Regions from separate parts of the Aliidongia sp. genome, predicted to be linked through region 1. Evidence: predicted binding sites of a transcription regulator. Region 1 holds the regulator's gene; each other region holds the start of a gene.
What was found. The regulator LexA, encoded in region 1, represses DNA repair genes until DNA is damaged. The targets are predictions, from matches to a motif close to ATGTTCTANTTTGGTTC.
Positions count from the first base shown of each region.

Region 2: a site for LexA is predicted at 4,866-4,882, ahead of VGV37_RS21975 (putative DNA modification/repair radical SAM protein). Genes of this name have one in related genera too.
Region 3: a site for LexA is predicted at 5,077-5,093, ahead of dinB (DNA polymerase IV). Genes of this name have one in related genera too.
Region 4: a site for LexA is predicted at 4,535-4,551, ahead of recA (recombinase RecA). Genes of this name have one in related genera too.

Region 1 covers NZ_DASZBY010000147.1:64,602-71,819, reverse strand. The annotation lists gene trpD (anthranilate phosphoribosyltransferase) at 1-867, shown strand, start outside; gene trpC (indole-3-glycerol phosphate synthase TrpC) at 877-1,674, shown strand; gene moaC (cyclic pyranopterin monophosphate synthase MoaC) at 1,671-2,150, shown strand; gene glp (gephyrin-like molybdotransferase Glp) at 2,147-3,370, shown strand; gene lexA (transcriptional repressor LexA) at 3,514-4,239, shown strand; gene VGV37_RS28555 (ComEC/Rec2 family competence protein) at 4,196-6,397, opposite strand; gene VGV37_RS28550 (hypothetical protein) at 6,554-7,218, shown strand, end outside.
Region 2 covers NZ_DASZBY010000112.1:33,268-40,485, reverse strand. The annotation lists gene VGV37_RS21995 (bifunctional riboflavin kinase/FAD synthetase) at 1-853, shown strand, start outside; gene VGV37_RS21990 (DUF983 domain-containing protein) at 974-1,375, opposite strand; gene VGV37_RS21985 (RT0821/Lpp0805 family surface protein) at 1,640-2,146, shown strand; gene VGV37_RS21980 (UdgX family uracil-DNA binding protein) at 2,210-3,631, opposite strand; gene VGV37_RS21975 (putative DNA modification/repair radical SAM protein) at 3,645-4,856, opposite strand; gene VGV37_RS21970 (hypothetical protein) at 4,990-5,964, shown strand; gene VGV37_RS21965 (acyl-CoA dehydrogenase family protein) at 6,020-7,153, opposite strand; gene VGV37_RS21960 (acyl-CoA dehydrogenase family protein) at 7,170-7,218, opposite strand, start outside.
Region 3 covers NZ_DASZBY010000117.1:115,681-122,898, forward strand. The annotation lists gene VGV37_RS23515 (ABC transporter ATP-binding protein) at 1-194, opposite strand, end outside; gene VGV37_RS23520 (hybrid sensor histidine kinase/response regulator) at 311-2,428, opposite strand; gene VGV37_RS23525 (circadian clock KaiB family protein) at 2,441-2,746, opposite strand; gene VGV37_RS23530 (circadian clock KaiB family protein) at 2,743-3,081, opposite strand; gene kaiC (circadian clock protein KaiC) at 3,078-4,784, opposite strand; gene dinB (DNA polymerase IV) at 5,116-6,195, shown strand; gene tnpC (IS66 family transposase) at 6,802-7,218, shown strand, end outside.
Region 4 covers NZ_DASZBY010000038.1:25,662-32,879, forward strand. The annotation lists gene VGV37_RS06720 (acyloxyacyl hydrolase) at 1-626, opposite strand, end outside; gene VGV37_RS06725 (TIGR00730 family Rossman fold protein) at 613-1,197, shown strand; gene VGV37_RS06730 (NADP-dependent isocitrate dehydrogenase) at 1,390-2,604, shown strand; gene VGV37_RS06735 (hypothetical protein) at 2,676-3,182, opposite strand; gene recA (recombinase RecA) at 3,396-4,466, opposite strand; gene VGV37_RS06745 (enolase C-terminal domain-like protein) at 4,580-5,659, opposite strand; gene VGV37_RS06750 (helix-turn-helix domain-containing protein) at 5,759-6,349, shown strand; gene VGV37_RS06755 (hybrid sensor histidine kinase/response regulator) at 6,324-7,218, opposite strand, start outside.

The DNA of each region.
Region 1 (7,218 bases):
ATCGAGGAAATCACCGGTGCCGCCCGCAGCATGCGCGCCCGCGTGTTGCCGATCGATGCGCCCGCCGGCGCCATCGATACCTGCGGCACCGGCGGCGACGGCAGCGGCACGTTCAACATCTCGACCGCCGCATCGTTCGTCATCGCGGCCTGCGGGGTGCCGGTGGCCAAGCATGGCAATCGCGCGCTCTCGTCCAAATCCGGTGCCGCCGACGTGCTGACGGCGCTCGGCGTCAATATCGACGCGCCGATGCCCCTGGTGCGGCGCGCCATCTGGGAGAACAACGTCGGCTTCCTGATGGCGCCGCGCCATCACGGCGCCATGCGCCACGTCGGCCCGACCCGCGTCGAGCTGGGCACGCGCACCATCTTCAATCTGCTGGGGCCGCTGACCAACCCGGCCGGCGTCACGCGCCAGGTCATGGGGGTGTTCGCGGCCCAATGGGTGACGCCGATCGCCGAGGTGCTGCATCGCCTGGGCAGCGAATGCTGCTGGGTCGTCCATGGCGACGGCCTGGACGAGCTGACCACCGCCGGCACCAGCCATGTCGCCTCGCTCCACGGCGGCAAGGTCGAGAGCTTCACGCTGACCGCCGCCGATGCCGGCCTGCCCCAGGCCCGGCGCGAGGACCTGCTGGGCGGCACGCCCGAAGAGAATGCCGAGGTGATGCGGGCCCTGCTCGATGGCGCCAAGGGGCCGATCCGCGACATCGTGCTGCTGAACAGCGCTGCCGCCCTGGTGGTGGGCGGCAAGGTCGGCGATCTGAAGGCCGGCGTAGCGCTCGCGGGCGAGGCGCTCGACGACCGAGCCGCGCGCCGCGTGCTCGACCGGCTGATCGAGATCACCAATTCGACGGAAACGGCGTAGGATCCGGCCATGAGCGACATCCTTGCCGAAATCGTCGCGCGCAAGCGCCACGACCTGAAAGCCGTCACGGCGTCCCGCCCCTTTGCCGAGATCGACGCCGCAGCGCGCCGCAGCCCACAGCCGCGCGGCTTTGCCGCCGCGATCGAGGCGAAGCTCGCGGCGGGGCACTATGCCCTGATCACCGAGATCAAGCGCGCCTCGCCCTCCGGCGGGCTCATCCGCCCGGTTTTCGATCCGGCCGCCATCGCCCGTGCCTACCAGGGCGCCGGGGCCGCCTGTCTGTCGGTGCTGACCGACGAGCCCTATTTCCAGGGCACGATCGCGCATCTGCAGGCGGCGCGTAGCGCCGTCTCGCTGCCGGTGCTGCGCAAGGACTTCATGGTCGACCCCTATCAGGTCGCCGAGGCCCGAGCGATCGGCGCGGACTGCATCCTGATCATCATGGCCGCCCTCGACGACGGGCTTGCCGCCGAACTGGCCGCGGCTGCCGCGGACTATGGCCTCGATGTGCTGGTCGAAGTGCACGACCGGGCCGAGCTCGACCGGGCGCTCGCCCTCGACATCCGGCTGTTCGGCGTCAACAACCGCAATCTGAAGACCCTGAAGACCGACTTGGCGACGACCGAGGCGCTGGCATCGGCCGTGCCGTCCGATCGGATCCTGGTGAGCGAAAGCGGGCTCAAGACCGCCGCCGATCTCGCCCGCATGGCCGCCGTCGGCGCCCGGACCTTCCTGGTCGGCGAATCCCTGCTGCGCCAGGAGGACGTGACCCAGGCGACCTTGCGCCTGCAGGGCTTGGCGGCGTGAGCGGGCTCACCCATTTCGACGCCGAAGGCCGGGCCGTCATGGTCGATGTCTCGGACAAGGCGGAGACCGACCGTATCGCCGTCGCTCGCGGCTCCGTCACCATGGCGCCCGAAACCCTGGAGCGCATCCGCCAGGGCACGGTCGCCAAGGGCGACGTGTTGTCGGTCGCCCGCCTCGCCGGCATCATGGGCGCCAAGCGCACGCCCGACCTGATCCCGTTGTGCCACCCGCTGACCCTGAGCTCCGTCAAGCTCGACCTGGCCCTGGCGCCGGAGCGCAACGCGGTCGAGATCGAGGCGACCTGCCGGCTCAAGGGGCGGACCGGCGTCGAGATGGAAGCGCTGACTGCCGTCTCGGTCGCGGCACTGACCATCTACGACATGGTCAAGGCGGTCGATCGCTCGATGGTGATCGGCGAGATCCGCCTGGTCCACAAGTCCGGCGGCAAGTCGGGCACCTGGGAAGCGGCGAAATGATTTCGGTCGACGAAGCGCTCGCCCGGATCCGCGACGGCCTGACCCCGCTCGGCGCCGAACAGGTAGCCTTGAGCGACGCCCACGGCCGCGTGCTGGCCGAGGATCTGGCGGCACGCCGGACGCAGCCGCCTTTCGCCGTTTCCGCCATGGACGGGTACGCCGTCCGCGCCGCCGATGTCGCGACCCTGCCGACCCGGCTGAAGCTGGTCGGTTACATCCAGGCCGGCGGTCGCCACGAGGGCACCGTCGGGCCGGGCGAGACCGTGCGCATTTTCACCGGTGCGCGCCTGCCGGATGGTGCCGACTCGGTTGTCATCCAGGAAGACACCGAAGCCGGCGACGGCATGGTGTTGGTGCGGGACAGGGTCGGCGAGTTCGGGCCCGGCCGGCACGTCCGCCAGGCCGGCATCGATTTCGTCGAGGGCCAGGTCGGGCTTACGGCAGGCCGTCGCCTGACGGCGCGCGACGTCGGTCTGGCCGCCGCCATGAACCGTCCCTGGTTGATGGTCCATCGCCGGCCGCGCGTGGCGATCCTGCCGACCGGCGACGAGGTCGCCCTGCCCGGGGACCCGATCGGCCCGAACCAGATCGTGAGCTCGAACGGCGCCGCCCTGGGCGCGCTGGTCGCGGCCGCCGGCGGCCTGCCGATCCACTTGGGCATTGCGCGCGACGACGGTGACACGCTGAAGACCATGGCGCGGGGCGCCGAGGGTGCCGACCTGCTGGTGACGATCGGCGGCGCCTCGGTCGGGGAGCACGATCTGGTCCGCAAGGCACTGGGCGAGATCGGCCTCGCGGTCGATTTCTGGAAGATCGCCATGCGCCCGGGCAAGCCGCTGATGTTCGGGCGCCTGGGCACGACGGCGGTGCTGGGCCTGCCCGGCAACCCGGTCTCGGCGCTGGTGTGTGGCATGCTGTTCCTGCGCCCGGCGCTCGACCGGCTCCAAGGGCTGCCCGGAACGGGACCGGTGGCCGAACCGGCGCGCGCCGGCGTTGAACTCAAGGCCAACGACGGGCGCCAGGACTATCTGCGCGCCCGCCTGTCGCGCGACCCTGACGGCGCGCTGATCGCGACGCCGTTCGCCAGACAGGATTCCTCGATGATGTCGGCGCTGGCCGGTGCCGACTGCCTGATCCTGCGCCCCCCTTCGGCTGCTGCCGTCCCGACGGGGGGCGCCGTCAAGGTCATCCGCCTGTCCGACGGCACCGACGCCTTCTGACAAACCAACGATGTCCCTGCTTGGACACTTGACCGCCGACAGGAACCAAACTAGAACATCTAACAGTGTTTAGGTTTTGTTCCTTCATCGCCTTCGGCCTTATTCTGGCCAGAAGCGATACTCTTTAGACGAGGTGCGGCGCGATGTTGACGAAGAAGCAGCACGAACTCCTGATCTTCATCAACGAGCGCCTGGCCGAAAGCGGCGTCTCGCCTTCCTTCGAGGAAATGAAGGAGGCGCTCAATCTCAAATCCAAGTCCGGCATTCATCGCCTGATCGGCGGGCTGGAGGAGCGTGGCTTCATCCGACGCCTGGCGCATCGGGCCCGGGCGCTCGAAGTCGTCAAGTTGCCGGATGCGTTCGCTGCCCAGGCGGCACCCGCCGCAGCCAAGCCGACGGAGCGCGGCGGCAAGTTCTCGCCGACGGTGATCCGGGGCGATTTCAAGTCCGCCTTTCCGAGCGCCCCGAGCGGCATGGCGGCAGAGGCGGTGCAATTGCCCCTCTATGGCCGGATCGCCGCCGGCACGCCGATCGCGGCCCTGCGCGACACCAGCGCCACCATCGGCATTCCCGCCTCGATGCTGACCGGCAGCGCTGAGCATTATGCGCTGGAAGTAGCCGGCGACAGCATGGTCGACGCCGGGGTCTTCGACGGCGACACGGTGATCATCCAGCGCTGCGACACTGCCGACAATGGCGTGATCGTGGTCGCCCTGGTCGATGACGAAGAGGTCACCCTGAAGCGCATCCGCCGCAAGGGCGCCTCCATCGCGCTCGAACCGGCGAACAAGGCCTATGAAACGCGCATCTTCGGCCCCGACCGGGTCAAGGTGCAGGGTCGTCTCGTGGGCCTGATGCGGCGCTACTGACCGGTCGCGCCGCCGGGAAATTCGGTACCCATGGCCGATCGCCGCGCTGCGCGTTGGCGCTCTCGATGCGCAGCGGATCGCCGAACCAGAGGGCCGTGGCACCGTTATGACGAAGATCGCTGAGGTCGATCAATCGGGTTCGTCCGCCACAGCGGCGCGGTGCCCGTACCAGCGATAGCACCAGGTCCGACGTGCGGCATTCCTCGTCGAGCACGCTGATGTCGCGGACCAGCGCGATGCGCCGATCGTTGCGCAGGATGAGGCAGCCGGCGGCGTCGCAGCGGATGGCGCCATGCTCCGCTGCCTCGCCCGCCGCTGGCAGGGGCCCGGATGGAATCCCGCCCGCGGTCCGCAACCAGGTCTCCGCGGCCAACCGGTCGGTACGTTCCGACGAGAGCAGATAGGCGTCGTTCGAGCGTACAGCGACCAGGGCGCCGTCTGCGGCCAGGATCAGGTCGGGCGCGTGTGCCGCGGTGAGGCTCGCGACGCCGATCAGCACGGGCATCACACCCCAGCGCCGCCAGGGCGCGCGCCACAGCGCCAGCCACAGGCCACCGACGACGATCAGCAGCAGGCCCCAGTCCGGCATGGTCGGCAGGTCCAGTGTCGCGCTGGGCAGGCCGGCTGTCCAATGGGCGACCCGCTCGATGACGGCGATGCCCCATCCCATCGGCACCAGCCCGACACTCTCGAGGCCGAGCGGCATCAGCAGGCACGACACGAGCGCCCACGGCATGACCCAGACACCGGCAAGCGGCACGGCGATCAGGTTGGCCGGCACCGAGAACAGCGCGAAGCGGTTGAAGTGATAGATCGCGAACGCGGCGGTGCCCAGGGTCGCGACGATGGTTGTGAGCGCGATGCCCAGCAGGTGCAGCAGGCCATGCCCGATGGGGCCCGCGTCCTGGCGCAAACCGCCGAGCTTGCCGCCCCAAGCCTCGTAGAACGCGATCAGGCCCAGGACCGCGGCGAACGACATCTGAAAGCTGACACCGACGATGGCGACCGGGTCGAGCGCCATGACCAGGAAAGCCGCCCAGGCAAGGCTGCGCATGCTGACCGGCTGCCGGTCGATCAGGATCGCCAGCAAGGCCAGCACGCACATGACGAAAGCGCGCTGAGTCGGCACCGCGGCGCCGGAAATCGCCAGGTAGAGCAGCGCGATCAGCAAGGCGCCGAGCGCCGCCCATTTCTTGATCGGCCGCACGAGCGCGATGCGCGGCACCAGCGCCAGGATCGCCCGGATCGCAAAGAACGCGGCACCGGTCGCGAGCGTCATGTGCAAGCCGGCGATGACCAGCAGATGGGCGAGCCCGGAATCCCGGAAGTCCTGGTTGATGCCGGCCGGAATGGCACCGCGCTCGCCGGTGATGATCGCCGCCGCGATGGCTCCTTCGGGCCCCGGTAGAGCCGCATGAATGCGCGCGGTCATGGCGCTCCGCACCGAACGAAGCGCGGTCGAGATGCTGCTCCGCGCCGCCGGCACGATCTGGCTCGATCCGACGGCGAAACCGACCGCGCCGAGCCGCTGGAAAAATGCCTGACGCTGGAAATCGAACCCGCCCGGCAGGGCCGGCGCCGGTGGCGGCATCAGGATGGCCGAGACGGAGAGATGATCGCCGACCTCGGGTACGGCGCTGCCGGCCTTGAGCCGGACCCGGACCCGTGCCGGCGTCCGATCCGGCGCCAGTCGATCGAGCCGCACAGCCCCCAAGGTGACGCGGATGCCTTCGTTCAGCGTCTCGACCTCGATCACCCTGCCGTCCAGCGCCGCCGGCCCGATCCGGCGCTCGAGCGCCGGTGCCGCAACCCGCCATGTTTCGAACTGGGCGACGGCGAATCCGCCGGCGACCAGACAAAGTGGCAGCGCTATCAGGAGAGCAGTCGGAGCAACCGGATGGAGGCTGCGCCGCGCCCACAGGCTGAGCGCCGCGAGCGGCAGGGCCATGGTAATGCCGAGCCCGCCCCAGGGCTCGCTCCGTAGTGCGAAATAGCCGCCGATGCCGAGCGCGAAGGCGACCGGCAGCCAGAGTACCCAGCGCTCCCGTTCTGCGACCAGGCGCAACAGCAACCCGTGGGCGACGCCTTGGACGTCGATACGCGAGGGCGGCCGCCAAGCGAACCCGCTCGCCCCCTTTCCCGCCGCTTCGTCGACCATCGATCCGTCTCGCGCTGAGGACGCATGTGCAGGGGATCATAGTACAGGGGTTGAGCCCGTGACCAGTCGGCGTGACTCGTCAACGCGCGATATTGCAGGTTGTGTTTCCTTCCGTCAGGATCACCCGTGACGGACGGGTAAGCACCAGGGCGAACGATGGACAAATTCACGCGGACCCTGATGCTTTTGCTCGTGCTCGACATCCACGCCTTGCCCGCGCTCGCCGCCGGCCCGACCGAAACCATCACGGTCCATGGCAGGCGGCCGACCTCGACGCCGCTCTGGTTCGAGGAGGCGTACGACGACTATCCGTCGCTGGGTCCCGAATTCGCCAAGGGACTGGTGATCTGGAACCACCCGATCGATTCCACCGGGCTCGGACCCGACGTGCCGCCGATCCGGGCGATCCAGGGCATGGCGGCGCTCGGCTGGGACGTGATCCGGCTGCAGCGCAATCCGCGCATCAACGAAGCGGCGCAATGGCAATTGATGATCCAGCCGCTGATCGACGCCCTGGGTGCGGAGGTCGCCGACGCGCGCACGCGCGGCTACAAGCGGGTGATCGTGGCCGGCCAGGGCTTCGGCGGCGGCATCGCGCTCGAAAGCGCGCTCACCATCAAGGGACTCTACGGTGTGATCGGGTTCTCGCCCAACACCGGCGTCGCCCGCGCGAAGAGCGACCAGGGCAACAGGAGCGCCGATATCGCCGCCGACCTGGTTTCCTCCAACCTTCATTGGACGACTAGCCGCTTGCAGGCGATCCAGCCGGTTCGCCTGTTCCTGGTTTTCCCGGAAGCGGATGAGCAGATGTTCGGCAACGA
Region 2 (7,218 bases), on a different contig from region 1:
CGCGGCGGCCGGCGCCATTGCGCGCTCGCTCGGCGCGCCCCATGGCGTGCTGACGTTCGAGCCGCATCCGCGTCAGGTGTTTCGGCCCGACGATGCGCCGTTCCGCCTGACCCCGCTCCGCGTCAAGGCGCGCGAGATCGAGGCGCTGGGCGCCGACCTGCTGTTCAGCCTGCATTTCGACAAGGAATTCGCCCAGCGCACGGCCGAGAATTTCGTCGAGGAGATTCTGGCCGGCGCGCTTGCCGTCCGCCACGTGGTCGTGGGCTATGATTTCGTGTTCGGCCGGGGCCGGGCCGGCACGGTCGCATTTCTGAAGGACATGGGCGCGCGCCACGGCTTCGGCGTCGATGTCGTGGCGGCGGTGGCCGAGGATGGCGCCGAAGTCATCTCGTCGACCCGGATCCGCGAGCATCTGGTCGCCGGTCGCCCGACCGATGCCGCCCGCCTGCTGGGCCGCGCCTGGGAGATCGACGGGCGGGTCGAGCACGGCGACGCGCGCGGCCGCACCATCGGCTTTCCCACGGCCAACGTGATGCTGGCGGACTATCTGCGGCCCGCCGCCGGCGTCTATGCGGTGCGCGTCGGGATCGAGCGCGACGCCGCGGCCGAATGGATCGACGGCGTCGCCAACATCGGCATGCGCCCGACGGTCGGCGGCACGGATCTACGTTTGGAAGCCCATCTGCTCGACTTTTCCGGCGATCTCTACGGCAGCCAGATCCGCGTGGCGCTCATCGACTTCATCCGGCCCGAACGGAAGTTCGCCAGCTTCGACGAGCTGAAGCAGCAGATCGCCGCCGATGCGCTCGAAGCGAGAGCCCTTCACGGCAGAACGCCTTCGGCAGGCCGATAAGTCCCCGCGATCATCCACGATCCGCTTTGAGGATGAGATAGATCGCCCTTTCGTCTCGGTTGAATTCGTTGCTCGCGGTCGACGCCGTGCAGATGCGCCTGCTCGTATTTCGCTACTGAGTCAGAGCTCGGACGTGGGCGTCGCGGTGCCGAGGCCGAGCGACCACATGAGGGCGGCAATGGCGCCCTTGAACGTCGGCAGCAGAAGGGCGGTCAGGGCGAGCGTCAGCGGCAGGAACAGGCTGATGGCGAGCGGGGTCGACATATCGTGTTGCTCGGCCACCAGCATCAACGGCACGACGATGTGGCCGACCACCAGGATAGTGAAATAGGCGGGCACGTCGTCGGCCCGGATGCCTTCGAAATGCTCGCCGCAATGGGGGCAGGCGTCGGCCAGCTTCAGGATGTTGCGCCAGCCCGGCTTGAACATGCGGCCGCGACCGCATTGCGGGCACGATCGGCGGAGGCCGCGCATCACCGCGGTCATCGTGCTGGGGCGCACCACGGTATCGATGTAGGTCATGACAGCGGCTCCAGGCCGGACGGGGCACTCAGGCTCTGAGAAATAAACCTCGCAGGCCGCGGATGCGAGGGACGCGGCTGTGGCGTTTGCGCACAGCAGATGCGTGCCGGTCGACCGGTGTGACCCGGGCGCGGGGGGAGGCGGCGCGCTCCTCTCTTTGACGGATGCCGTAAAGCGGCCATAATCCGGTCCGAATTTCCCGCACCCTGGGACCAAGCTGACTGGCCCCGTCGACCACAGACGATGACTTTGGAGAAAGAGGATATGCGCAAGGTTCTCATCAGCGCGCTCTGCGCGGTGACGCTCGCCGCCTGTGTCACCCAGCCGAGCCAGCAGGGCTATGCACCGCCGGGTGAGGTCGGCATGAACAAGACGACCGGAGGTGCGCTGGTCGGCGCCGGCCTCGGCGGCCTGGCCGGCTCGCAACTGGGCCATGGCTCCGGCAAGATCGCGACGACGGCGCTCGGCGTCGTGCTCGGCGGCCTGCTGGGTGGCTCGGTCGGCGCCTCGCTCGATCGCGCAGATCAGGCGGCACTCGACCGCAGTACCCAGAGCGCGCTCGAGAGCGCGCCGACCAACCAGCCGGTCCAGTGGCAGAACCCGGATAGCGGCCATTACGGCACGATCGTTCCGGTGCGCACCTACCAGCCGCAGCCGGGCAACTACTGCCGCGAGTTCCAGCAGACCATCGTGATCGGCGGCCAGAGCCAGCAAGCCTATGGCACCGCATGCCGTCAGCCCGACGGCACCTGGCAGATCCAGCAGAGCTGAGCCAACTTCTCCGCCGAGCGAACGGGCGGCTCCGGCGACGGAGCTGCCCGTTTCTTCCAGCACCTACGCCGCCTCGAAAAATCCGCGGGTCAGGCGCAGGTCCTCGACGAACCGGCCATATTCCTCGGCCTTCGCCGCTTCGTCGGGCAGGCGCAGCAGGTACGAAGGATGGACGGTGATCAGGGCCTGGGTGCGGCCCTGTCCGGCGTCGAGCAGCCGGCCGCGGCTCTTGCCGACCGGCATCGCCTTGCCGAACAATGACTGCGCCGCCGTAGCGCCCAGGGCCACGATCAGGCGCGGCTGGACCAGATCGATCTCCCGATCCAGCCAGAACCGACACGCCTTGATCTCGGAGCCGCCCGGCTTCTGATGGATCCGGCGCTTGCCGCGCAGTTCGAATTTGAAATGCTTCACCGCATTCGTCACATAGGCATGGGTGCGGTCCACGCCCGCCTCAGCGAGCGCGCGGTCGAACAGGCGGCCGGCCGGACCGACGAAGGGATGGCCTTCCAGGTCCTCCTGGTCGCCCGGCTGCTCGCCCACGAACAGCACCGGCGCGTCGGGCGGGCCTTCGCCGAACACGGTCTGCGTGGCCGGTTCCCAGAGCGGGCAGGCCCGGCATCCCGCTGCTTCGGCGCGTAACGCGCCGAGCGAACCTGCCTCGGCTTTCGGCGGTTCGGCCGCGCGGTGCGGATGATGCGGGCGCGCGTTCGGCGCCGTCGGTCCATCCGTCACCATCTCGTTCATCCTCCGTTGGGCATGTTCGATCAAGGGATGAATGAGCGAGGCCTCGGGCAGGTTTCGCCAATATTTCACCGGCATCTCGGCGTGCATGGCGCCGATCTTCAGCCGTGCCGGGTTGAAGATGCTTGCGTAATAGCCGCGCCACAGATCCTCCAGAGCATCGTCGCCCGGCGCGTCGGCCTTGCGGGCGCCGGGGCCAATGGCGAGGTCGGCGCCGTCCCAATGGGCGCTCGCCTCGGGCGTCAGGATCGACCAGTTCATGGCGGTGAAGCGGCGCATGAAGAACGGCGCGTTGGCTTCCAAAATATGATGCTCGGGTTCGAACCAGGCGACGTACCAGTCGGCCTCGTCGAGCTTCGTCCGGCGGAAACGCACGAACGCGCGCATCTTGTGAATGTCGCGGCGGACCGATTTCGCCATACCCTGGACCTGCGCCACATCCGGATCGATCGCGACCTCGAGCAGGCGTGGTTCGTCGCGCAGCCGCCAGAGCAGCCGATAGAGATGGGCGAACCGCTCCGGATCGCGATGCAGCAGGGCGGTCTCGGCCAAGGAGACGAATGCGCGGGGCACGGTGAACGAGGGCGATTCTCCGCCGGGCGGCACCAGGTTGCCCGCGCCGAACAGGTCGTCCTCCGCTGCCGTCGACCAGAAGATCTCGCCCGGTGGCACGCCACGACCGAGCAGCTGGCGGGCGGCACGGCGCCAGCCGTCGAAATCGATTTCCCCAGCGAGCGCCACCGTCGGCACCGGATTAAAGCGCCAGGGCGAGCTGGCGCGGCGGCGGGACGAGCCGGGTCTTCAGGTCCAGCCGGTCGACCAGCCCGTGCGGGCTATGATCCGGGAAAATCAGGAACGGCAGCACCTTCGCGACCGTGACATGGAGGCGCGAAAGGTCGCCGACCCGCACCGCCCGCACGCGCCGGGCGGCCAGGATCCGGTCGACCGCCGTCTTGCCGAGACCGGGCACGCGCAACAGCTCACTCCGGTCGGCGCGATTGACGTCCAGCGGGAAGCGGTCGCGATGACGCAGCGCCCAGGCGAGCTTCGGGTCCATGTCGAGCGCCAGGTGGCCGTCGGCGCCCTCGATAATCTCCCCGGCCTCGAAGCCATAGAAGCGCATCAGCCAATCGGCCTGGTACAGCCGGTGCTCGCGCACCAGCGGCGGCGCCTGGGGCGGCAGGATCCGGCTCGCGTCCGGGATCGGGCTGAAGGCAGAGTAATAGACGCGCTTCAGGTGGTAAGAGCCGTAGAGATTGGCGCTGGTGGCGAGGATCGTCCGGTCGTCGATGCCGTCGGCGCCGACGATCATCTGCGTGCTCTGGCCAGCGGGCGCGAAGGCCGGCGCGCGCCGTTCCGCCTTCGCCTCGTCGATCCGGCTGCGCATCCGGCCCATGGCGCGGCGGATCGCCCGCACGTCCTTTTCCGGCGCCAGCCGCTGCAGGCTCGCCTCGGACGGCAGCTCGATGTTGATCGACAACCGATCGGCGTAGAGCCCCGCCTCGGCCAGCAGCTCGTCGCTGGCATCGGGAATGGTCTTCAGGTGGATGTAGCCCCGGAAATGATGGTCGAGCCGCAGGCTGCGCGCGACGCGGACCACCTGCTCCATGGTGTAGTCCGGCGAGCGGATGATGCCCGAGGACAGGAACAAGCCTTCGATATAGTTGCGCCGGTAGAAATCGAGCGTCAGCTGAACGACTTCCTCGACGCTGAAACGGGCGCGCGGCACGTTGCTGGAGGAGCGGTTGACGCAATAGAGGCAGTCGAACGCGCAGGCGTTGGTCAGCAGCACCTTGAGCAGCGAGATGCAACGCCCGTCCGGCGCATAGGAATGACAGATCGCCCCCTCGGTCGAGCCAATGCCTTTGCCGCCGATCGAGTCGCGTTTCTGCGTGCCGCTCGACGCGCAGGACGCATCATATTTGGCGGCGTCGGCGAGGATGGTGAGCTTCTGTTTGAGGTCCATGCACCATAGTTGTTCTGTTTTTGTTCTATGGCAAGGGGCTATTAAGTTGTTTGCGCGAAGGTCGTTTTCGCCTTAGGATTCTGTCGTGCCGACACCGGTACTTCTACGTGAGAGTCCTGGCTCTCTTAAATCGATGAAAATTGACGATGTTTTGATCGAGCGACGGTCAGGAAAACCGATTGCCCAAGGGCGCCTCACGGTCTCTGGCTTGTACTCGATTCCCGATCATCACTTGGTTAGTTGGCAGCTTGATCGTCCTGGCATCGGCCTGCGGGCCGTGGCCGCCTCAGAGCCCGATGACAACGGCCTATCATTGTCGACCCTGCTCGGCATCGGCTTGTCGATCGTAGGTCTCTCTCTGGAATCGATCGGCGACTTCTTGACTTGCCGGGACGAACTGCGACTTACGTTGAGCGGTAGGCGTGTCGCCGTGCTCGCCGTTTCGGAGGATTTGGCCGGATCGAAGGTAATTTATGCCATTGATCGAGCCGATCTGACGCTTCGTGTCGGGCTCACCGGGCTTGGGTTGGCCGTGACTGGTGTGCTCGGTTCAGTCGAGACCGGCCAAGCTGCTGCCGAGCCGGGGATCTGCTTCACGGCAGAAAGCACCCTTTCGTGGACGATGCTTACGTTGCTGGGGCTACCCCTCGCATCTCGCCGCTTGGAATTCGTCGGCAAAGCGGCGTGGCCGATCAAAACCAAATTGTCGCGCGGATCGTTGGCTCGCCTCGCGGCTTTGCTTGGCGGCCCTCGGGTGCGCCGGTCGAAGCGCGAATTCGGAATCATGCTCCGTGCATTTGCCAAACAGATCAACGCCGACATCAGTTTCGATACGATCCAGGGCGATGAAGAAGATGGTGCCTGCTTCGAGGGTTGCTATCGCGTCAATTCGACCGAATGGAAGGTCTTTTGCTTTGTTCGCCGGGAAGGTGTTCAGCCTGAAGTCATGACTGACGCTACTTTCAGCAGCGGCATCAAGGGCATTCAGGTTTGGCACCCGCCCTACCGAGCCTTGAACCGGCGCGTGGTAAAGAAAATCATGGCGGATATCCTTGGAGTCCGGGAGTGGGTCGAGACGATCGGACCCGACTCCCTGGCGCTGAAATAGAACGCGATCCGAAACGTTCCGGCCATTTATCGAGATGTTGCCGGGACATCTCGCCTCAGGACGCGGCAGCGAACCGAGCCAAGTGATGGTCCGCGTCGCCGAACGTGCGGTCGATCAGGGTGATGCGTTTGAAATAATGGCCGCCGGCATATTCGTCGGTGATGCCGATGCCGCCGTGCATCTGGACCGAGGATTGGCCGATCAGCCGGCCGGAGCGGCCGATCTGCACCTTGGCGGCGGAGACCGCGCGCGTACGCTCGGACACGTCCGGATCGTCGGCCCGCTCGCAGGCCAGGATCGCCAGGGAGCGGGCCTGCTCCAGCGCCACTTCCATGTCGACCATCCGGTGCTGCAATACCTGGAACGCGCCGATCGGCTGGCCGAACTGGGTGCGGGTCTTCAGATAGTCGAGGGTCAGCGCGTTGAGTGCCTGCATGGCACCGACCGCCTCGGCGCACAGATAGGCGATGGCGCGATCGACCGCGTGGGTCACGGTCGGCAGTGCCTGGCCGATCTCGCCGATCCGGGCCGCGGCGGGCACGCGGACGCGGTCCAGCACCAGGTCGGCGGCACGGGTGCCGTCGATGTTCGGATAGGCCCGGATGCCGAGGCCGGCGGCGTCGCGCGGCACCAGGAACAGCGAGATGCCGTCGACATCGCTCGCGGCGCCGGAGGTCCGCGCCGATACCAGGAACCGATCGGCGACATCGCCGCCCAGCACGACCGCCTTGGCGCCGGTCAACAGATGGTCGTCGCCCTCGGCCACGGCCTCGGTCTCGACATGGGCAAGGGTATAGCGCGACTTGGGCTCGCCATGGGCCAGCGCCAGGAACAGTCCGCCGGCGACGACCTGCGGCAGCAGTTCGGCCTTCTGCGCGTCGCTGCCGGCCAAGCCGAGAATCCCGGCGCCCAGCACGACCGTCGGCAGATAGGGTTCGACGACCAGCGCGCGCCCGAAGGCTTCGGCGACGACGGCGATGTCGCCCATGCTGCCGCCCAGCCCGTCATGCTCCTCGGCGATGCCGAGCCCCGTCAGGCCCAGTTCGGCGAAGGTCGCCCACATCGGCCGGGAAAAGCCGTCGGGGCCGGCGATGATCTTCTTGCGATCTTCGAAGCCGTAGCGTTCGCGCACCAGCCGGTCGGTCGTCTCCGCCAGCATGCGCTGGGTCTCGGACAGGGTGAAATCCATGGTGCCGCCGCTCCTCTCACAGACCCAAGAGCGACTTGCTCAGGATATTGCGCTGGATCTCGTTC
Region 3 (7,218 bases), on a different contig from region 1:
CGATCCGGCGCAGACAGACCCGCGGCGATGTGCAAAAGCGTCGACTTTCCACAGCCCGAAGGTCCCAGAACGGCAACGACTTCGCGATCGAGGACGTCGAAGGTGATGTTCTGAAGAACCTCTAATCGACCGCCCCGCCGATCGGGAAAATTCTTGAAGACGGAATGAAACTGGAGCGCGGCGACAGCGGTCATAAATTCTTGAGCCTGGATTCGATTGATCCATTATGGATGCAAGACCCCTTTCCGAGCAAGCTGGAAGACCGGACGGAGCGCTGCCGAAGGATATATTGGTCGTCCCTAGGATGGGACTATGGCGAGCGGCCCGACCGCTTCAGCGTCGTGTCTATGATGGCGCGCGACAGTTCGGTTTGGCTGTAGGGCTTGTGCAGCAGCACCAGTTCGTCGAACAGCGCCTCCGGGATGATTTCCTCGGCCGTATAGCCGGACGCGAGCAGCACCGGCAGGTGGGGCCGGCTCGCGTTCAGCTCCTGCGCCAGTTCTATTCCGCTCTGGCCGCCGGGCATGATCACATCGCTGAACACCAGGTCGACTTCCGTCCCGCTATCGATCAGCGCCAGGGCTTCGCGGGCATTGGCTGCCTCTCGCACAAGGAAGCCCAGGTCATGGAGCATGCCGGCGGTGACCCGCCGGACGTCCGCATCGTCCTCGACCACGAGGATGAGCCCGCTTCCCGTGACGGCCGCTGGGCGCTCCGGCTCGGTCGTCGCGGCAGCGGGCAGCGCTTCCTCGGTACGGGGCAGGAAGATCGAGACCTTCGTGCCCGCCTCCGGCTCACTGTCGATGGTCACGAACCCGCGGGACTGCTTGGCGAAGCCGTAGACCTGGCTCAGGCCGAGGCCGGTGCCCTTGCCGATCCCCTTCGTGGTGAAGAACGGTTCGAACGCCCGCTCGGCGACCGCCGGCGGCATCCCGATGCCGGTATCGGCAATCGAGACGACGATGAAATCGCCGGCGATCGCACCCCAGCGGGCGGCGACATCGTGGTCGACCGACCGGCTCTCGGTCGTGAGCGTCAGAACGCCGCCGCCGGGCATGGCATCGCGTGCATTGATCGCGAGGTTGAGGATTGCCGTCTCGAGTTGGTGATGGTCGATGCGGGATCGCCAGTCGTTGGACGCGCGTACGATCTTGACCGGGATCGTCTCGCCCACGGCGCGGTCGAGCAGATGGTCGAACGTCTCGACGAAGCGATCGATGCAGACGACCTCCGCATGCAGGTCCTGCCGTCGCGAGAAGGCCAGAAGCTGCTGATTGAGCTTGGCACCGCGCTGGATGCCCTGCTGTGCCGACTCGATCAGGAAATCCGTCTTCGGGTCGCGCGGCACCCGGCGCCCGAGCATGTCGAGGCTGCCGCCGATGATCATCAGCAGATTGTTGAAATCATGGGCGATGCCGCCGGTCAGCTTGCCGACGGCTTCCATCTTCTGGGCCTGGCGCAGCTGTTCTTCGACCACCCGCTGATCGGTGACGTCCGCGACCACGCCGGCGATCCGGACCGGCTGTCCTGCGTCGTAATAGGTCTGCGCCTTGACATGGACCCGACGGACCGCATCGTCGCCCACGCGCCGGATGCGCGCTTCGAACTCCAGCCAGCCGGTTTTTACCGCCTCGGCAAAAGCCCGCTCGACCCTGTCGCGGTCATCGGGCACCAGCCGGTCCATCGAGTCCCGAAGGGTCCATCCGGGGACCCGTCCGGTGTGGCCGAAGATGACGTCGTGCCGGAGCGAGCGGCGGATCATTCCGGTCGCCAGATCGAGATCCCAGCCGCCCATGCCCGCCGCGTCGAGCGCCAGACCGAGGCTGAGTTCGGCCCGCCCCCGTTCCGCGATCTCGCGTTCGAGGCGCTGGTTCGCCGCCGCCAGTTCGTCGCTGCGCCGATAGTTGTTGGTGAGGTCGGTGACGATGCCGCACACGATGCGGGCGGCGCCTTCGTCGAGAACGAGATCGACCAGCGAGATATTGACCGGCACTGCCGTCCTGTCGGACCGTCGCAGCTTGAATTCGCCGGTCGCCGCCGCGCCGGGCCCCCGGGACAGCAGCCGGTGAAAACCGGCATGGTCGCCCGGTGCGACGAAGCGGCCGAACGGGCCCCCCAGCACGCCCTCGCGATCGGCCCCGACCAGGGTCGCGAAGCGCTCGTTGCAATAGAGGATGGTGCCGTCCTCGCTCAGCGTGACGGCCCCTTCGAGCATCTGCTCGATCAGGACGCGGTAGGGCCGGTCGGCATTTTCCAGGGTGTAGACCTGCTGGCCGTTCGGCCCGCCGACCACGACCGCGTCGACCTCGCCGTTCCGGATGGCGTCGAGCGTCTCCTCCGCCTCGCGCAGCCGCGCCTCCAGGTCGGCGACGTAGGATGCCGTCGGCGGTGTGCCGTTGTCCGCATCGTGGGTGGGAGGCGTGGACATGAGCGATCCGACCTACGCCAGCGGTTGCAGGTCCAGACCGGCCAGCACGCGCTCCTGGTCGGACAGGTCGCCGATGATGCGGCGAAGCGGTTCCGGCAGGATCTTCACCAGGGTCGGCGTCGCGACGATCTGCAATTCGCGGGTGGCATCGGGGTTCTGGTACACGTCGACGACCTCGAGGTCATATTGCCCTTTCAGATTTTCCTCGCAGATGCGGCGCATGTTCTCGATGGCGCGCGTCGATCGCGGCGTGGAACCGGTGACAAAAAGCCGTAGCTTGTAGATTTTCGACGTTTCCTCGGGAGGCTCGGCGGTCATTTCGTCACCGTGGCTTTGGGCTTGATATCGAGGCCTACCAGAACCCGTTCGGCGTCCGCCAGGTTGCCGATGATGCGCTTCAGCGGCGGAGGCAGGCGTCGGACCAAGGTCGGCAGGGCCACGATCTGGTCTCCGGCGGCCAGTTGCGGGGTCACCAGCAGGTCGACGACCTCGATGGTATAGCGTCCCGCCAGATGCTCCTCGCAAATCCGTTTGAGGTTTGCGATCGCGCCGAGCGACTTCGGCGTCTGGCCCGCGACGTAGAGCCGGAGGTTATGTTCCAGCGTCGGGTCTTCCGTGAAATCGACCTCGGGCTGGTCGTTCTCGTCCATCATCGGATCGCTCCGCGTTTGGTCGCGATCGCCTCTCGGTCGGCCCCAAGGACGGTCTCGCGATTTTCCTCCTGCTCGATGAGCATGGCGATCTCCGCTTCCTCGACCTCGATGGCGGCGCGCAGCTCCGCGATCTGTCGCTCGGTCGCGGCCCGCTTGCGAGCCAGCTCGCGGCGCAGCCGTTCGGTTTCCTGTTGCCGGGCGACTCCCGCATCCCGTTCCCGGGCTTCCTGGGCCAGCCGGGCGGAACCGGTCATCACGCCTTCCGGGCCGATATAGGCATCGATGAGGATGACGCCGTCATTCGTCAGCCTGAACTCCCGAAGCTGGTTCGAGTGGTTCATGCCGCGCGATTTCAGCAGATAGAGCACCCGGTTGCGCTCGCCATTGGCCTCGACGTCGGTCAGCGAGACCCAGGTATCCATGAGCGACGAGACGCTACGCTCGCTCTCGGTCATCATCTCCTTGGATCCGGACAGGCTGGTGAACAGCGTGGTGATGCCCTTGGTCTTGCAGATGTCGGCCAGCCGGATCAGCGTCGCATGGATCTCGGCCGACGGCCCGCGAAACGCCGAGATCGGATCAACGACCAGGATCGACGGCTCGAACCGCTCGATGTCGCGGTTCATGCGTGCCAGGTGCATCTCGAAGCCGTAGAGGCTCGGCCGAGCGGCCTCGAACCGAAGCATGCCGGCCGCGACGTGGCGCTTCAGGTCGATCCCGACCGACAGCATGTTGCGCATCACCTGGTCCGGCGATTCCTCGAACGCGAAATACAGGCACCGCTCGCCGCGTTCGCAGGCGGCATCCGCGAAGGAGGCGCCGAACGTCGATTTGCCGGTTCCGGCCAAGCCGGAAATCAGGACGCTCGAACCCCGGTAATAGCCACCCAGCCCGAGCATCTGGTCCAAGCCCGCCACACCGGTCGGCACCGGCTCCGGCGAGACCGCGTGGCTGAGGCCGGCCGACGTGATCGGCAGGACGCTGACGCCCTCGTCGTCGATCAGGAATGGGTACTCGTTGGTGCCATGTGCCGATCCGCGGTATTTCACGACGCGCAGGCGCCGCGTCGAGACCTGCTCCTGCACCCGGTTGTCGAGCAGGATGACGCAGTCCGAGACATATTCCTCGATGCCGTAGCGGGTCAGCTGGCCATCGCCGCGTTCGCCGGTGATGATCGCCGTCACGCCCCGATCCTTCAGCCAGGCGAACAGACGGCGCAGCTCGGCGCGCAGGATCGTGGTGTCCGCGAAGCCGGAGAACAGCGCCTCGATCGTGTCGAGCACGACGCGCTTCGCGCCGACCGTATCGATCGCATGGCCCAGCCGGACGAACAGGCCTTCGAGGTCGTACTCGCCGATCTCCTCGATCTCCGCCCGTTCGATATGGACGTGATCGATGATCAGCTTCTTTTCGGCGACGAGCCGTTCGACGTCGTAGCCGAGGGACACCACGTTGGCCGCCAGGTCGGGCGCGCGCTCTTCGAAACTCATGAACACGCCGTGCTCGCCGAACCGGACGGCGCCGTTCACCAGGAATGTCATCGCGAACAGGGTCTTGCCGCAGCCGGCCGCGCCACAGAACAGCGAAGGGCGCCCGCTGGGCAGGCCGCCCAGGGTCAGGTCGTCGAAGCCATCGATCCCGGTCGGCGTCTTGGGCAATGCATGAGCCACGAAGGAATGAGCGAACTCGTTCAACTGGGTCATCAACCGCTTCTCTCCGTTGTCGGGAACAGGTGGTCGCCTGAGCAGGCCCGATTGAAAAAGGAACGTCGATTTAGAGGGGCTTCGTTTGGCGTCAACGCCTCGTACGAGAAAAGATCCCTGCGCGGCCGTTCGACCTCCCGAGAGGTGATTTCATGGCTCCGGCCCTGGCGTCAGCCCAGCCCCGGGAAATCCTCCTCGCCGTTGTTCCGGCGCGCGCAGGCCCGCTTCCGCCCGGTCGACCTCCGCCCGGCGATCAGGCTGTTGACCGTGGCACCGCGTCCAGGCGTTCTCATTGTTTATGGTTTGTTCCTGAGGTTATACTGGTCGGGCCATGGCCGAGGTCGAGACCCGAAAAATCATCCATGTCGACATGGACGCGTTCTACGCGTCGGTCGAGCAGCGCGACGATCCGGCGCTGCGCGGCCGGCCCGTGGCCGTGGGCTATGGCGCCAAGCGCGGCGTGGTCGCGGCGGCCAGCTACGAGGCACGGGTGTTTGGCGTGCATTCCGCCATGCCGTCGACCACGGCGCTCAGGAAATGCCCGGAACTGGTGTTCGTGCCGCCGCGCTTCGAGGTCTATCGCGCCGTGTCGCGCCAGATCCGCGAGATCTTCGCCGACTATACCGACCTGATCGAGCCCCTGTCGCTGGACGAGGCCTACCTGGATGTGACCGCGAACCGGAAGGGCATCCCGACCGCCTCGGCCACGGCCATGGAGATCCGGGCGCGCATCCTGGAGGTGACGGGGCTGACCGCATCGGCCGGCATTTCCTACAACAAGTTCCTGGCCAAGCTGGCGTCCGACCAGCGCAAGCCGAACGGCCAGTTCGTGGTGCCGCCCAGCGCCGGCGCCGCCTTCATCGAAGCCCTGCCGGTCCGGAAATTCCACGGCGTCGGCCCGGTGACGGCCGAGAAGATGAACCGGCTCGGCATCTTCACCGGCGCCGACCTGCGCCAGCAGTCGCTGGCCTTCCTCCAGGGCCATTTCGGCAAGTCCGGCCCCTGGTACCACGCGATCGCCCAGGGCGAGGACCATCGGCCGGTCGTATCGGACCGGCCGCGCAAATCCTCGGGCTCGGAGACCACCTTCCGGAACGACCTGACCGAACCGGCCGAGATCGAAGAAGGCGTGATCGCGATGGCCGACGAGGTCTGGGCCTGGTGCGAAAAGGCCCAGGCGTTCGGCCGGACCGTGACGGTGAAGATCAAATACGCCGACTTCCAGCAGGCGACGCGCAGCCGCACCTTGGGCACGCCGGTCACGTCGCAGGAGGTCCTCAGATCGGTCAGCATCGACCTGGTGCGCACCGTCTTCCCGCCGGCGAAGGGCATCCGTCTGCTGGGCGTGACATTGTCGAGCTTCGACGCGGCGGAGGTTGCGCCGGTCGAGCAGTTGGATCTCGGGATTTAGGGTGGGCCGGGGATTTCAAACATGGATGGGACGGCTTTGGGTGGACTGCGGTCTGACCGCTGTCGAACGGCAGCGGGGATTAGCGGACATTCGGCAGACGACTCCGCACGTCACACCTTCGCGTCATCTAATTCTGTGGTCATCTAATTCGGTGACATTTTAGTTAACTGACTATCAGTGACAGAAGAACGCGGCTCGAAGCTCCATTTACTGGACTGTCACCGTAATTTCATTTAGTGGACTGTCACCGTAATTTCTGAAGGTCTCCCTCGACCGTCAGTTCAACACCGGAAACTGGCGCGCCGCCCGCCATTCCCGCAGCGAAGCCGTTCCAAAGACACCCCGCGACGCCCACCAAGCCATCCCCGCGATCGGCTGAAAATCAAATTCCCCATAGACCAGTGCCTGCGCCCCCGCGGGTTCGTTCCTCCACGACTTTCGTACGCCTCGCGGCGCCCGAAACTCTTCAGGACTCCGGATGGGCTGCTTTCGGACAGGGAGCGCAAAAGCAGACATTCATCCGATGGCTTGGCCCCTCTCGAGTATTTGCTCACCGGGTTGGCGAAAGATGTTGCGGCGAGACTCTGGATATGAGTCAAAGGCGGGATGGTTCTCCCGCCGCGCATTCGCCTGAGTGAAGCCGAGAAGGACGCGCTGTTGCTTGAGCAGGCGTCGTTGATCGAGCGTCCGGCGGCACGGATCACGGAGCTTGAAGCGGCGATTGGCAAGCCCCGCAAGACCTCGTCGAACTCGCATCTTCCGCCGTCGAAGGATGGTCCTGGCCGGGGTGATCGGCCCAAGCGTCCGCGCAGGAAGCGTGCTTCGAGACCAGGCAAGTCGCGCCCGCTGACTGAGACGCCCGACAAGACCGAACGCCGCATGGCGAGTGAATGCGGCCATTGCGGCATGGATGTCTCGGGCACGCGCCAGCGCTGTCGCCAACGCTATGACCACATCGAGCTTCCGATCATTCGTCCGGTCGTGACACGGGTCGAGCTGTTCGGCGGCCGCTGTGGCGGGTGT
Region 4 (7,218 bases), on a different contig from region 1:
TTCTCGGCTTCGGGCGTATTGCCGTTGACGTTGATCCGGCCGTCGTTGTAGCCGCCGCCCAGCGAACCCTCCACGAAGAACGCGTCGCCGGTGCGCAGCGCGTTGTGCAGGAAATCCCAGGTCCAGGTCAGACCGGCGTAGGCCTGGTTGGTCTGGCCCGCGGTATTGACGAGGCCGCCGATCATGGGGCGCGGCGAGCCGATGATGGTGAGGAAGCTGGGCGAGGCGAACAGGAACTCGAGCCCGGCATCGGCACCGGTTTCTTTCTGATGGCCGAAGACGCTTGCATCATGTTCGTAGACGCCGGCCTTGATCTCGTCGAGGAAACCGTCGGCCTTGGCGATACCGGGAAGCACCAGGGTCACGACGCCGGCAGCGAGGAAAAGATGGGAAAAGCGCATGGCTCCTCGGGGGATGGTGATCGGGAAAAGGCGGTGCGACGGGCGAATGCCTTGGTCCGGCACCCTAGCGATAGTCCCTTGGAAACGCCAGATATAGACGTCTACCATGAGCGCCGGGATGGATTGCGATGGCCGATGCTGGCTCCGGCCGGGCTCAGGCCCTAGGCTGAGCCCGGCCAAATCGAGGTTGAAAAAGGGTACGGTGGTTAAGATGGCGTCGATCAAGAGCGTCTGTGTCTATTGCGGTTCGTCCAACCGGGTCGATCCGCGGTTTCTGGACGCAGCGAGCGAATTGGGACGCCTGATGGGCAAAGCGGGCCTGGAGCTGATCTATGGCGGCGGCCGTGTCGGCCTGATGGGTCGGGTGGCGGACGGCGTGCTGGCCGAGGGCGGCCGCGTGGTCGGCATCATTCCGGGCCATCTGCATCAGCGCGAGGTGGCGCATCCGTCCGTCAGCGAATTGCTGGTGGTCGAGACCATGCACGAGCGCAAGCAACTGATGGCCGAACGGGCCGACGCGTTCGTGGTCCTGCCGGGCGGCTACGGTACGCTCGACGAAATGTTCGAAATCATCACCTGGCGCCAGTTGGGCTTGCACGACAAGCCCCTGGTACTGGCCGATCTTCACGGCTATTGGGCGCCGCTCGCGACCTTGCTCGACCAGATTATCGAGGCCGGCTTCGCCCAGGCCGAATGCCGCAAGCTGTATCGCACCGTCACGAGCGTGGCTGAGATCCTGCCGGCCCTGAACGAGGCCCAGCCGCCGCGGATCGCCGTCGATTCCAAGTGGATGTAGACCCGTTCGATGGTACCGCGACACGAGGCCTCTTGTCGGACCTAATCCAAATGCTATGGTCCTCCGCCCCTGCGCCGCGGCCGGCCTCTTAGGAACCCGAAGTCCGGGATCACGAGCCGCGTGCCGCCCTAATTGCCTCGCCCGGACCCGCGTCGCTTCTCGCGCGGGCGGGCCAGCTGGAGACGCTTTCTGATGAGCAAGATCAAGGTGAAGAACCCGGTCGTCGAACTCGACGGCGACGAGATGACCCGGATCATCTGGAAGTTCATCAAGGACAAGCTGATCGTTCCGTACCTCGACGTCGACCTCAAATACTATGACCTGGGCATGGAGCATCGCGACGCCACCAACGACCAGGTGACGATCGATTCCGCGAACGCGATCAAGCAGTACGGCGTCGGCGTCAAATGCGCCACGATCACGCCCGACGAGGCGCGGGTCGAGGAATTCAAGCTCAAGAAGATGTGGAAGTCGCCGAACGGCACGATCCGCAACATCCTGGGCGGCACCGTGTTTCGCGAGCCGATCATCTGCCAGAACGTGCCGCGCCTGGTGCCCGGCTGGACCTCGCCGATCGTCATCGGCCGCCACGCGTTCGGCGACCAGTATCGCGCGACCGACTTCAAGGTGCCCGGCAAGGGCAAGCTGACCATGACCTTCACGCCGGAAGACGGCAGTGCGCCGGTCAATTACGACGTGTTCGACTTCCCCGGCGCCGGCATCGCCATGGGCATGTACAATCTCGACGAATCGATCCGCGAGTTCGCCCGGGCCAGCTTCAATTATGGCCTGCTGAAGAATTGGCCGGTCTATCTCTCGACCAAGAACACGATCCTCAAGGCCTATGACGGCCGCTTCAAGGACCTGTTCCAGGAAATCTTCGATGCGGAATTCGCCGCCGAATTCGCCAAGCGCAAGATCACCTACGAGCATCGCCTGATCGACGACATGGTCGCCTCCGCGCTGAAGTGGAGCGGCGATTTCGTCTGGGCCTGCAAGAACTACGACGGCGACGTGCAGTCCGACACGGTGGCCCAGGGCTTCGGCTCGCTGGGCCTCATGACCTCGGTGCTGCTGGCGCCCGACGGCAACACGGTCGAGGCCGAGGCGGCCCACGGCACGGTGACCCGGCATTTCCGCCAGCACCAGGCCGGCAAGGAGACCTCGACCAACCCGATCGCGTCGATCTTCGCCTGGACTCGTGGTCTCTATTATCGCGGCAAGTTCGACGGCACGCCCGACGTCCAGCATTTCGCCGAGACACTGGAGAAGGTCTGCGTCGATACGGTCGAATCCGGCAAGATGACCAAGGATCTGGCCATCCTGATCGGCCCGAACGAGCCATGGCTGTCGACCACCCAGTTCCTCGACGCACTGGATGCCAACCTCAAGGTCGCGGTGAAATAGGCATCGCTTCCGAGGCGGAATGACGAACGGGCCGGAGAGCAATCTCCGGCCCGCTTGCTTTGGGCAGGACCTTAGTTGACCCCGGCCGGCGCCTTGACGTTGTCGTAGTGGGTTTCCTGGGTAATCACATCGCCTGACGGCAAATGGATCTCCATCTTGAGCGGCAAGTGCCGACTGTCGGAGACCCAGAGGCGGACGTCGGAGGCACCTCTCGGCGTCTCGGCATGCTCCGTGAAGACCGTCGTCGCCTCGCCATTGACGGTATCGGAACCGACTTTCTGGCAGGTCGGCTTCGTGGTCTTCGCCTTCGCCATCATGTCGTCGGCCGTCCCCTGCGCGTCATAGGGCATGGATTGCCAGGCGCCGGCCACTTGGATGTACATCTTCGCGCCGAGGACGACGACTTCATTCTTCGTGGTCTCTCCGGACTTCTTGACGGTCGTCACGGTGCCGTCATAAGGCGTCTTCGCCTGCGCGGTGGCCGCGGCGAAGAGATCCGCGCAGTCGTCGGCCTTGGCCCCCGTCGCCACCACGAGGGCCATGGCCCCGACCAATCCAGCTCCGAACTTGGTGCGCATGATGCTCCTCCGATGGCAAGTCGCCGATGGGGCATGATAGCCCAAACGACGACAATCGGCTTGGGGCGTGCTTCACGGTCATAGCGATATAAACCTGCCCGGCTCCAGATCAGAAGCTTGACCAATCGATCGGGGTTTCCCAAGCCAGCGCTCAACGGAAAAGGCCCGCGCAGGTTTCCCCGCACGGGCCTTTTCCGCACCGATTGTGGTCGGCTATTCCTCGGCAGCACCGTCCGGCGTTGCCAGCAGCATCGCGTCGGCGACCAGGCCGGCATTGCCCCGGATCGCGCTTTCGATCGCGGCCGCCGTTTCCGGGTGGTCCTTCAGATACTGCTTGGCATTCTCGCGACCCTGGCCGATGCGCTGGCCGTCATGGGAGAACCAGGAGCCGGATTTCTCGACGACACCGGCGGAAACGCCGAGGTCGACCAGCTCGCCACGCTTCGATACGCCTTCGCCATACATGATGTCGAATTCGACGACCTTGAACGGCGGCGCCATCTTGTTCTTCACGACCTTGACGCGCGTCTGGTTGCCGATGACGTTCTCGCGTTCCTTGATCGCGCCGATGCGGCGGATGTCGAGCCGGACCGAGGCGTAGAACTTCAGCGCATTGCCGCCGGTCGTGGTTTCGGGATTGCCGAACATCACGCCGATCTTCATGCGGATCTGATTGATGAAGATCACCATGCAACGCGACTTGGAGATCGAACCGGTCAGCTTGCGCAGTGCCTGGCTCATCAAGCGGGCATGCACGCCCATATGGCTGTCGCCCATCTCGCCTTCCAGCTCGGCACGCGGCACGAGAGCGGCGACCGAGTCGACCACCAGCACGTCGATGGCGCCGGAACGCACCAGCGTGTCGGCGATCTCGAGCGCCTGCTCGCCCGCGTCGGGCTGGGAGATCAGCAGCTCGTCGATATTGACGCCCAGCTTGCGGGCATAACCGGGATCGAGCGCATGTTCAGCGTCGACGAACGCGCAGGTGCCGCCGCTCTTCTGCGCCTCGGCGATGACATGCAGGGCCAGTGTCGTCTTGCCGGAGCTTTCCGGTCCATAGATCTCGACGATGCGGCCCCGCGGCAAGCCGCCGATGCCGAGCGCGATGTCGAGGCCGAGCGAACCCGTGGAGACGACCTCGACATCCAGCACCGCGTCTTTGGACCCGAGCTTCATGATCGAGCCCTTGCCGAACGCGCGCTCGATCTGGCCGAGAGCCGCTTCCAACGCCTTTTGCTTGTCCATATCAGCCTTATCCAACAGGCGCAGAACGGTCTGCGACATTGCCCGGTCCCCTTATTCCATAGGCCTCTCGGCGATGCAATGCGCATCAATGTACATGGTTTGTTCCGGAACACAATGGGAACATTGTGGGCGAGCGCGTTTCGGCCCTGTCGTCAGACGAGGAACCGGGCCACGGCCGCCTCGTCCCAGTCGAATCCCAGCCCCGGTCCCCGGGCCGTGACGAAACCCCGCTCCGCCGCCAGCGGTCGCCGCAGCACCGGGCTCGCCTTGTCGAGATGTTCCAGCCAGAGCGCGGTCGGCGTCACCGCCAGCAGATGGGCGCTCGCCTCGATGAAACCATGGCTCGACACCGGCAGACAGGCCGCCCTGCACAGAGCCGCCGCTTCGAGCCATCCGGTGATGCCGCCGATCTTCATGACGTCGAGCATGGCATGGTCGCTGGCCCCGGCGGCGATCGCATCGGCGGCGGCCCGTGGAAACCACCAATTCTCGCCGGTCTGCACCGGGACGGGCGAACCGGCCCGGACCCGTGCATGCGCCGCCAGATCCTCGGCAGGCACCGGCTCCTCGACCCAGGTCAGGTCGAATGCGGCCAGCCGGTCGATCCGGCGGCGCGCCTCGGGCGGGTCCAGCGACTGGTTATAGTCGACCATCAGAGCCACCTCCGGTCCGATCATGCTGCGCACGGCTGCGACATCGGCCAGGTCGCGGGCGAGATCCGCGCCGCCGATCTTGATCTTGATGCCCTGAAAGCCGGCCGCGACCGAGGCCAGGATCGCGGGCTCGTCCCGCGCCGGATCGAGAATGCCGAAGCTGTCGTAGGCCTGGATCGGCCGGGGCATGCCGCCCAGCAGCGCCGCGAGCGGCAGGCCGGCGGCGCGCGCCAGGGCATCCCAGAACGCCATGTCGAGGCCGGCCACGGCCATGCCGATCAGCCCGTGCCAGCCCAGGAGGCGGAACCGCCGATCGAAGCCGCGCATGCGCTCGACGGGGGCCGCCGCCTCCCCCACGAGTTCTCCGCCGACCTCCGCCACCAGCCGGGCCAAGGGCGCCAGGGCGAGCCTGGTGTAGGCGAAAACATAGCTGCGACCGGTGACGCCCTGGTCGGTCTCGACGTCGATCAGCACCAGCGGGGCCGCCGGGATCTCGCCCATCGCCGTCCGGATCGGCCGGTCGAGCGGCACCATCACCGGTCGCGCCGCAATCTTCCGGATCGTCAATTCCTCGCTCATTTTCCCACCCTTCGATTTCGTCCGCGCTGCGATCAGGCTTAGCCGGCGCGGCCAGGGTCGATAAACTCACTCATCGGTATACGAAGGGGATCGGTGGGGATGAGGGGAGCAGCAGCAGAGACGCGGCAACGCATCGTGGGTGCCGCTTACGATCTGTTCTACGCGGAGGGCTTCGGCCGGGTCGGCATCGATCGCATCGCCGCCCAGGCCGGCATCACCAAGCGCTCGCTCTATTATCATTTCGACAGCAAGGACGCCCTGCTCGCCGCCGTGCTGGAATTCCACCACGGCCTGGCCTTGGCCCGGATCGCGGAATGGGCGGCGCCGTTGGCGGCGGCGGATGCGGGCGATTTCATCGACGCACTGTTCGCCGCCCTGGCGCTCTGGTCCCGCGAACAGCACTGGACCGGGGCTGGCATGACGCGACTGGTGATGGAACTGGCCGATCTGCCCGGGCACCCCGCCCGGGCCATCGCGGCGCGGCACAAGGCCGCGATCGAGGATTGGCTGGCGGCCTCGCTGGGCGCGCGAGGCGCCGCCGAACCGCGTGCGGCGGCGCGAACCATCATGCTGCTGCTCGAGGGCTGCCAGGCGATGATCCTGATCGGCGGCGACCGGACCTATGCCGCGACCGCCGCCCTCGTCGCCCGCCGGTCGCTGGCACTCAATCCACCCGAACCTCGCCCATGATCTCCTTCACCTTGAAGGCGAGCTGCTTCAGCGAGAACGGCTTGGCCAGGAAATGGATATCGGAATCATCGCCGATGCGCTTGCGGAACGTGTCCTCGGTATAGCCGGAGATGAACACCACCTTCATGTCGGGCTTGGTCTCGCGCACCTGCTTGATCAGGGTCGGCCCATCCATGCGCGGCATCACCACGTCGGTGACGATGAGGTCGATCGTCTCCACCCCGGCCTGGATGATCTGCAGTGCCGCCTCGCCGCTCTTGGCTTCGACCACGGTATAGCCCTTGTTGCGCAGCGCCCGGGCGCTGAACAGGCGGACCGGGTCCTCGTCTTCGACCAGCAGGATCGTGCCGGCGCCGGTGAGGTCGCGGGGTGCCGCCACTTCGAGCGGATCGAGCGCCGGCAGCGGGGGCGCCTCGCCCTCCTTGCGCACGTGCTGAGGCAGGTAGAGTGAAAACTGGGTGCCGACGCCGACGGTACTGTCGACGAAGATGAAGCCCCCGGTCTGCTTCACGATGCCATAGACCGTCGACAGGCCCAGCCCGGTGCCCGAGCCCACTTCCTTGGTCGAGAAGAACGGCTCGAAGATGCGCCCGACGATCTCGCGCGGGATGCCGGTGCCATCGTCGGACACCTCGATCAGCACATAGTTGCCGGCCGGCATGATCTCCAACTCGCGCTGGGTCGCCTCGGTGCGCTCGACGTTCGAGGTCTTGATCGTCAGCGTGCCGCCACCGGGCATCGCGTCGCGGGCGTTCACCGCCAGATTGATGATGACCTGCTCGAGCTGGCCCTGGTCGACCCGGACGGTGCCGAGGGCGCGGCCCTGCATCATCTTGAGTTCGACATTCTCGCCCAACAGCCGGTTCAGC